3 regions of the Anoxybacillus sp. B2M1 genome follow, and region 3 is predicted to be linked to each of the others. Evidence: riboswitches for the same ligand, from Rfam matches in the RefSeq annotation. Region 3 holds a riboswitch; each other region holds the start of a gene.
What was found. A riboswitch is a leader RNA that binds a small molecule or an ion and turns the genes downstream of it on or off. The one in region 3 is predicted to bind thiamine pyrophosphate.
Positions count from the first base shown of each region.

Region 1 (3,135 bases), 1.5 Mb from region 3:
TGCATCAAACGCAGCTTCTTCCACCATTGCTTGAAACATATCAGCATGGACATGGTAGGAGCAGCTGGCTGTAACAAAAAATCCCCCATCCTTTACTAATTTTAAACCGTTTAAGTTAATGTCCTTATATCCGCCCAAGGCCTTTGGAACAGAGTGAGCCGATTTGGCGAATGCCGGGGGATCAACAATCACGACATCCCACTGCTTTCCTTCGTGCACGGCCTCTCGCAAATAATCGAACGCATTGGCGACAACGAAATCAACGTTCATAAAACCGTTTAGTGCTGCGTTTCGTTTCGCTGTCTCAATCGCGTGATCGGAAATATCGACAGCGGTGACATGCTTTGCTCCGTATAAACAAGCATTGAGCATAAACGAGCCTGTATGGGTGAAACAATCCAAAACGGTTGTATCCGTGTCGATGAGCGGGCGAATGGCGGCGCGGTTTTGCCGTTGGTCAAAGAAAAACCCTGTTTTTTGCCCGTTTTCAATATCAACGATGTATTTTACCCCGTTTTCTTCAATGATCACTTCTGTATCGCATGTGCCGTACCAAAATCCTTTTTCTTGCTCAAGCCCTTCCAGCTCGCGGACATATACATCATTGCGCAAATAAATCGCTTTTGGTTGAAATACTTCAAGCAAGCCTTTTAAAATCCAGTCTTTTCGCTTTTCCATTCCAAGGGAAAGAATTTGCACAACAAGTACATCTTCGTATTTATCGACAATAAGCCCCGGCAAAAAATCGGCTTCACCATAAATGGCGCGACAAGAACGGACACCTGGAATCATTCGTTCCCGATATGCCCATGCTTGACGAATCCTTTCCATGAAAAATGTTTCGTTCAATTCTTCGTCTGCATGGTGAGTTAAGACGCGCACAATCATTTGTGAGCGAGGATTAATATACCCCTTTGCGAGAAAGTAATGCTGATGGTTATAGACGTTCACAAAATCGCCTGGTTCAAAATCACCTTCAATGTAGTCTACTTCACTTTGAAAAATCCAAGGATGGCCTTGCTCCAGCCGCTTTTTGCGCTTTCGCTTCAAAAAAACGTTTGCCACATTCTTCACTCCATTAAATTAAGTTATTTGCCTTCTCTATCATACAGAATTGCCGATCAGGAAGCAATGATAGGAGGGGAGGCTTGACAATCATACGAACAGTGATATGATAAATTTAAATAACTTTATATCCATGCTTCTAATCATCCACTAGGGGGGCCTTTAGATAGGCTGAGATCAAAGTGTGCCTTTGAGACCCTTAGAACCTGATCTGGATTATGCCAGCGTAGGGAAGTGGAAGTGGCGTACTGGCTTTATCAATGTTTGTAAACCACTTTCTTTGCGCTCGCGAAAGAAAGTGGTTTTTTATTGATTCAAGCATGGATATGTTTCCAAATGAAGGAGGGATTGACATGTCATTTTCACAGTTATTGCGTCAAAAGGTAGACGCTATTTGGGAGGCAAGCTTTCATCATCCATTCGTCAAGGAGCTTGGTGAGGGAGCGCTTGATCTGGCGTGCTTTCGTTATTATGTTTTGCAAGATTCCTATTATTTAAGCCATTTTGCTAGAGTACAAGCGCTTGGAGCTGCACGAGCGTTTGATTTGGCAACAACAGCGCGGATGGCGCATCATGCGCAAAATACTCAGCAAGCGGAACTATCTTTGCATGAGAAGTTTGCAAAGCAGCTTGGAATCACGGAGGAGGAAAAAGCTTCGTTCGTTCCGGCACCGACGGCTTACGCCTATACTTCTCATTTGTACAGGGCAGCGTATGAAGGTCATTTAGGCGATGTGATTGCTGCTATTTTACCATGCTATTGGCTTTATTACGAAATTGGTGAGAGATTAAAGCATTGTACGCCGCAGGAGCCGATTTATCAAGAATGGATTGCCGCTTATGGATCGGAATGGTTCCGTCAGTTAGTGGAAGAACAAATTCAGCGATTAGATACGGTAGCAGAAAACGTGTCGGAAGCGGATCGCAAGCGAATGGAACAGCATTTTATCATTAGCAGCCAATACGAATATTCATTTTGGGAAATGGCGTACCGTTTAGAAACATGGCCAATTCAAAGAAAGGAGAAAGTAAAGGATGCAGACAACCAAGGGATTGAAATTAGCTGATATTTTAATTACAATTGTCATTTCCATTGTATTTGGAATTGTGTATAAGCTATGGGGACCATTCTACTATTTTGTTAAGCCGTTTGGCTTCCATCTTGATCAACTCATTTATGGAATGTGGTTCATTGCCGCTACTGTTGCCTTTTTAATTATTCGCAAGCCTGGTATTGCCCTTTTGGCGGAAATTGCTGCTTCATCAAGCGAATTTGTGACCGGCTCTGAGTGGGGACTTGAAGTATTAATTTACGGTGTCGTACAAGGATTGTTTGCAGAGCTTGCTTTCGCTGCGTTCCGCTATAAGCGATTTGATGTGTTTGTTGTGTCGCTTGCGGCGATTGGCTCAACCATTGGTTCGTTAATTATGGACTATTATAAAGGATACATTGAAGCGCTGGCTCCATGGAATTTAACATTGTTCTTTGTTGCGCGGTTTGTTGGCGCGATTTTAATTTCCGGCGTGTTTGCTTCCTCTTTAGTGAAAGCACTTGAAGCCACTGGAGTGACACAAATGGTTCGTTCCGCATCAAAAGAAGATTATGATCAGCTAGACCGTTAAAGGGTGAAGAAAATGGAACTCGTAGCTTTTGTTGACCAGCTGAGGCTCAAATTCCCCGGAAAAGAAGGCTTGCTGTTTAAAGACTTGTCAGTTTCTTTTTCAAGAGGGGAGAAAGTATTGCTGTTAGGTCCATCTGGATGCGGCAAATCGACGCTGTTGCAAGTGCTTTGCGGATTAATTCCGCATTCAGTGGACATTCCTATGAAGGCGAAACATATTCAGGTGCCTGATAACTGGGGATATGTGTTTCAAGATCCTGATTCGCAATTTTGTATGCCGTTTGCGGATGAAGAAATTGCTTTTGCGTTAGAAAATATCAGGGTGCCCCGTGAACAAATGGATGATCGCATTTGTGAATTGCTGCAAATGGTTGGATTATCAATCCAGCCACATACAAATATTCATGAGCTATCGGGAGGAATGAAGCAACGTCTGGCGCTTGCTTCG
Region 1 is NZ_CP015435.1:1,956,144-1,959,278, reverse strand. It holds gene GFC28_RS09430 (class I SAM-dependent rRNA methyltransferase) at 1-1,065, opposite strand, end outside; TPP riboswitch at 1,208-1,315, shown strand; gene tenA (thiaminase II) at 1,419-2,132, shown strand; gene GFC28_RS09420 (ECF transporter S component) at 2,101-2,688, shown strand; gene GFC28_RS09415 (ABC transporter ATP-binding protein) at 2,701-3,135, shown strand, end outside.
Region 1: linked by a shared signal. The riboswitch ahead of tenA (thiaminase II) and the one ahead of thiM (hydroxyethylthiazole kinase) in region 3 are both predicted to bind thiamine pyrophosphate.

Region 2 (3,135 bases), 1.7 Mb from region 3:
TTATATTTATAAAATAATAAGAGCGAATATATAATTTATATGTCTTAATATGTCGGTTTTTAAAAGTATACTATAATAAAAATTATCTTCCGTTTTGTAGAAAAAGAATGATATAATATTTATGAATTGACTGAAAATTCGGAGGGAACAAAGGTGTCACTATCAAGCTATATTATTCGCACTTTGATGGTTGTCATTCCTGGAGTGGTATTAATTGCTCTAGCGGTATGCTTAGGAAACGGGATCAGTGGTTCCGCTTTTGGATGGACTATAGCAGGGACGGCATTATTTGGCATTGTTCTAGGTATTTTGTCAGCTACTTTAAATTATCGTCGTTTTGTTGCACCGATTGCGATCATTAATGACTATTTAGAAAAAATGACGGAAGGCGATTTATCTGTGCGAGTTCCTGTGGAGAGTGTCAAAGAACTGAGGCCGATTGCTCTTTGCATGAACGAAATGGCCAAAACATGGGGTGAGGTCATGGCGCATATGAAGCGCCATTCAGATGAGATGACGCTATTTGCCGAGCAACTTTCCCATAATACGGAGCAAACAACAAAAGCGACGGAACAAATTGCAACAACCATGGAAAACATCGTATCTCACTCAGACCAACAAGCCAAGATGACAAAAGAAACGTCTTATTCCACGAATGAAATTTCCAGTTCCTTACTGCAAGTCGCTGCGAATACAGAACAGGTGACCACAAATGCAGGCGAAATGCTGACGAAAGCGGCAGCAGGAAAACAATCGATTGAAAAAATGGAAGAGCAAATGCGTTTTATTCATGAGCATGTCCAATTGCTCGGTCAAATCATTAAAGGATTAGGAGAACGTTCTACTGAAATCGGCCAAATCACGCAAGTCATCACAGGGATTTCTTCACAAACCAACTTGCTCGCATTAAATGCGGCAATCGAGGCAGCGCGGGCGGGAGAGCAAGGGAAGGGATTTGCCGTTGTCGCTGATGAAGTGAGAAAGCTGGCAGAGCAATCGGCACAATCCGCCCAGCAAATTACAAAATTAATTGATGACATTCAACAAGAAACCGATAAAGCCATTGGGTCAATGGATGTTGTTGCCGATGAGGTTTCTCAAGGGCTTCATGTCGTTCAAACAGCCGGACTTTCTTTTGAACAAATCCGGCAATCTATTAACGGGGTCAATGAACAAATTGAAGGAGTTTCAGTCGTGATTCGCCAAATGACGCAAAGCGCCCAGAGCGTTGCTTCAGCCATTGAACATATGGCAGAAATCGTGGAACAATCGTCAGCGGGCTCTAGCCATATTTCAGCAGCAACCCAAGAACAAATGGCTTCTATGGAAGAAATCGCTTCTTCTGCTTCTGCGCTGAATGAAATGGCTGGAGAAATGCAGAATCTATTAGGGAAATTTCGGGTATAGGAAAACATAAGAAAAATGTTTACATAAATGAATAAATATGCTAAACTTTCCCTGAAAGTAAATAATGGATCTACTAGGGGAGTCCAATAGCTTGGACTGAGAGAAGGACGCGCGAAAGTTCTTTGACCCTTTGAACCTGATCTGGGTTATGCCAGCGTAGGGAAGTAGATAGTGGGAGTATGGATTGTTGCATATACTTTGCGCTATTTGTTGATTCCATCGGGTTCTCTTTTTGGAGAACCCGATTTTTGCTTTTTTCCCCACCGTCTTTTTTCGTACGTTTTGGTGTAGCCCTTAGATCGAATGAAACAAAAAGGAGGAAGGGTTGCATGCAAAACGTTTTATCTTCTATGCCGTTTCCAGCGAGTAAAAAAGTGTATGTAGAAGGATCGCGTCCTGATATTCGCGTTCCTATGCGTGAAATTACGCTAAGCCCAACCAAGACGGAAGCCGGAGAGTCTAAAAACGATCCGATCTGTGTATATGACACGAGCGGACCGTATACCGACACGGAATTTCAAGCGGACATTTACCGCGGGCTTCCTGAACTGCGCAAGCGTTGGATTTTAGAAAGAGACGATGTCGAGGAATACGAAGGACGGCCAGTGTGTCCAGAGGACAACGGTCTCTCAAAAGGAAAGGAATCGAACGTCTATCTTCCCTTTAAGCGGACGCCGCTACGTGCCAAAAATGGCAAGGCAGTCACACAAATGCATTATGCGAAACGCGGGATCATTACTCCGGAGATGGAATTTGTCGCTATTCGAGAGCAGATGGATCCGGAGCTGGTTCGTCAAGAGATCGCGGCCGGGCGGGCGATTATCCCAGCCAATATCAACCATCCGGAAAGTGAACCAATGATTATTGGAAGACGTTTTCATGTCAAAATTAACGCTAATATCGGCAATTCAGCCGTCACTTCATCGATTGACGAGGAAGTGGAGAAAATGCTCTGGGCTGTCCGCTGGGGAGCAGATACGATCATGGATTTATCAACAGGAAAGCAGATTCATACGACGAGAGAGTTTATTATTCGTAATTCCCCTGTTCCAGTTGGGACGGTTCCGATCTATCAAGCGTTGGAAAAGGTGAATGGAATAGTTGAAGATTTATCGTGGGAAGTTTATCGCGATACACTGCTTGAGCAGGCTGAACAAGGCGTTGACTATTTTACGATTCACGCTGGGGTATTGCTTCGTTATATACCGTTGACCATTGGAAGAACAACAGGAATTGTGTCGCGCGGTGGCTCGATTATGGCGCAATGGTGTTTGGCCCATCATCAGGAAAATTTCTTATACACTCATTTTGAGGAAATTTGCGAAATTTTAAAGTCCTATGATATCGCCATATCGTTGGGAGACGGTTTGCGGCCTGGATCGATTGCCGATGCCAATGATGAAGCGCAATTTGCAGAATTAGAGACGCTTGGCGAGCTCACTCAAATAGCATGGAAGCATGATGTCCAAGTGATGATTGAAGGTCCTGGGCATGTGCCGATGGATAAAATCAAAGAAAATGTCGACAGGCAGATGGAGATTTGCCATGGTGCGCCATTTTATACGCTTGGTCCGCTGACGACGGATATCGCCCCGGGATATGACCATATTACATCAGCGATCGGTGCGGCAATGATCGGCTGGTATGGAACCGCGATGCTTTGTTATGTGACGCCGAAAGAGCATTTAGGATTGCCGAATAAGGAGGATGTGCGCCAGGGAGTGATTG
Region 2 is NZ_CP015435.1:2,165,511-2,168,645, reverse strand. It holds gene GFC28_RS10530 (methyl-accepting chemotaxis protein) at 154-1,407, shown strand; TPP riboswitch at 1,473-1,587, shown strand; gene thiC (phosphomethylpyrimidine synthase ThiC) at 1,737-3,135, shown strand, end outside.
Region 2: linked by a shared signal. The riboswitch ahead of thiC (phosphomethylpyrimidine synthase ThiC) and the one ahead of thiM (hydroxyethylthiazole kinase) in region 3 are both predicted to bind thiamine pyrophosphate.

Region 3 (3,135 bases):
CCCGTTCATCGTCTTGTCCAATATGGACCCCATCAGCATCAAGCTCTAATGCTAGCTCCACATCATCATTCACAATAAACGGAATATGGTGCTTCCGGCAAAGCGCTTGCAACTCTTTGGCTAATGCATACTGCTCCTTTTTCGAAAGAGCCCCTTTGCCCTTTTCGCGAAATTGAAACATCGTAATTCCGCCTTCAATCGCTTCTGTCAGCACCTCTAACGGACTTCGTTCACAATTGTTGCTTCCCATAATAAAATAAACACGTAATTGCTCTTTCAGACTATTCATTGAAGTTTGCGCCATTTTCATCACCTACGACATCCATTTTTGCCGATACGCCCAATGGTTGGTTGGGCCATGTCCATTTCCGATCCCCAGTTCGTTTTCAATCGCGGCTTGAATAAATGCTTTCGCTGTTTCGATCGCTTCATGGACGCTGCGCCCTTTAGCAAGCTCCGCTGTTACTGCCGCGGCAAACGTGCAGCCTGTTCCATGCGTATGTCTCGTTTCAATTCGGGCACTCTTGAAATAGGAAAATTCACGGCCATCATATAGCAAATCAACCGCCTCATTTTCATCATCATCGTGGCCTCCTTTAATGACCACGTACGTGACTCCGATTTTGTGAAGCTGTTTTGCCGCTTCTTGACGATCCTCTAATGTGCGGATCTTCATCCCCGTCAATACTTCTGCCTCTGGAATGTTAGGAGTGGCTACCATCGCCAGCGGCAACAAATGTGTTTTTAACGCTGACACCGCTGCTTCCTGTAAAAGTGGTGCCCCGCCTTTAGCGATCATAACCGGGTCAACGACAAGCCGACGCCAGCCAAATTGCTTCACCTTTTTCGCTACGGCTTGGATGATATCTGCATTAAACAACATGCCCGTTTTGACGGCATCTGCTCCTAAGTCCGTACCAATGGATTCAATCTGCTGCTCAACGGCTTCTACAGAAAGCGGATACACTCCCTGCACGCCAAGCGTATTTTGCGCCGTTACCGCCGTTAATGCAGACATTCCAAAGACGCGTAACTCTTGAAATGTTTTTAAATCCGCCTGAATGCCGGCTCCACCTCCACTGTCTGACCCAGCAATCGTTAATGCTTTATAGACTTGATTCACCATGTCTCTCCCCTTCATTCAACTTTGGTAAAGGAGCCATATTGACTAATGGCCTCCGCGCCAACTTTGGCCAACTGATTTAAAAAGGCGATTTGAAAGCTTCCAGGCCCATGCTCTGCCGCTTCATCAGCAGCTAGTTGCGCCGCCACGCCATAGCTGACAAGCGCCGCTGTGGCCGCTGCTGCATAGTCCTTTTCAACAGCCGCAAACGCTCCGATTACAGACGTGACAAGGCAGCCTGTCCCAGTGACTTTTGTTAACAGCGAATGACCGTTATGAACCACATAAACCGTCGCTCCGTCTGTGACAACATCGTCCTTTCCGGTAATAGCGACTGTCGTTTTTAACTGCTGTGCTGCTTTTTTCGCTAACGCCACCACATCGCCGCTTCCTTCGGCGGCATCGACTCCTTTAATCTCCCACCGCTCGCCGATAACATTCGCGATTTCTGCTGCATTGCCGCGGATGACGGCAATATTTAATTGACGGACTATTTTTCGGGCGGTTTCCGTGCGATATGGCGTCGCTCCCGCTCCAACCGGATCGAAAATCACAGGAACTCCCTGTTCATTTGCCGCCTTGCCGGCAATCAGCATCGCTTCAATTTCCTGTTCATTTAGCGTGCCGATATTTAAAACAAGCGCTCCGGCAATTCGCGCCATATCCGCTACTTCTTGCTTGGCATAGGCCATCACTGGTGAAGCGCCAAGCGCAAGCAGACCATTTGCTGTAAAATTGGTTACAACTACATTTGTGATGTTATGCACAAGCGGATTAGCCTTGCGCACTTGATCCAACACTTCTGCCACATGTTGCAAATTCATCTTTTCCATCCTCTCCCTTATTCGTTTGTCCAGCTGGATTGGCAAATAAAAATGCACTTTGCGCGTAAGCAAAGTGCATCTATATCGCCTCTATCACTTTCCCTACGCTGGCATTACCCAACAGGTTCAAACGGTCAACGGCGGATGATAGCCGTACTCTCAGCCTGATTCCACAGACTCCCGTATCCTTTTCACTGTTTACAAGCACAGTCTACCCCTTCTCGCCCGAGAATGCAAGCAAAAAATTATGTGCTCCCTCCCGGCAATGATTCCGTTCTTCTTGGCTCTTCATGAAACGAGGAAGATCGCGGCAATGGCAAATTAAATAAATCTAAATCCACAATATAACGAGGGCGCCGTTTCGTTTCTTTATAAATCTTTCCGATGTATTCACCGATTAGCCCAAAAGCAATCAGCTGCAGTCCTCCAAGCAGCCAAATCGATGTAATCAACGATGTCCATCCCGTTTGTGTGTGACCGGTCCATTTTAAAAACAGGAAGTAAGCACCAAATAATAGGCTGACAAAAAAAGAAACAAACCCGATCATGGAAATAAAGCGAATAGGTGTCACACTAAATGACGTAATACCGTCAAGAGCAAAGGAAATCATTTTTTTTAGCGGATATTTTGTTTCACCGGCAAGTCGTTCCTTTCGATCATAATAAACAACAGTTGAACGAAATCCAAGCAATGGAACAATTCCTCGCAAAAATAAATTGGCTTCTTCAAATCGTTCCAGCTCTTCAACCGCACGCCTGCTCATCAAGCGGTAATCGGCATGATTATATATAAGGTGAACGCCCATCGCCTTCATCATCCTATAAAATCCCTGTGCTGTATGACGCTTGAAAAACGTATCTGTATCGCGGCGATTGCGAACTCCGTATACAATCTCATACCCTTCATGAAATTTTTGTACAAACTGGCGGATGATCGACACATCATCCTGTAGATCGGCGTCAATGGAAATGATACAATCTGAGCGAGTTTTTGCGGAAAACAAACCAGCTAATAATGCATTTTGATGGCCGGCATTATGGGCAAGCTTGACCCCTTTGACCTCCGGATAATGCAAACTCGCTTTGTAAATGATCGTCCATGTTGCATCTTGGCTTCCATCATCGACAAATAGTAAAGCACTATATTCGGAAATAAGCCGCTCCCTGACAAGCTGTTCGCGCAGTTCG
Region 3 is NZ_CP015435.1:477,601-480,735, reverse strand. It holds gene thiE (thiamine phosphate synthase) at 1-304, opposite strand, end outside; gene thiD (bifunctional hydroxymethylpyrimidine kinase/phosphomethylpyrimidine kinase) at 314-1,126, opposite strand; gene thiM (hydroxyethylthiazole kinase) at 1,138-1,947, opposite strand; TPP riboswitch at 2,030-2,141, opposite strand; gene GFC28_RS02370 (glycosyltransferase family 2 protein) at 2,193-3,135, opposite strand, start outside.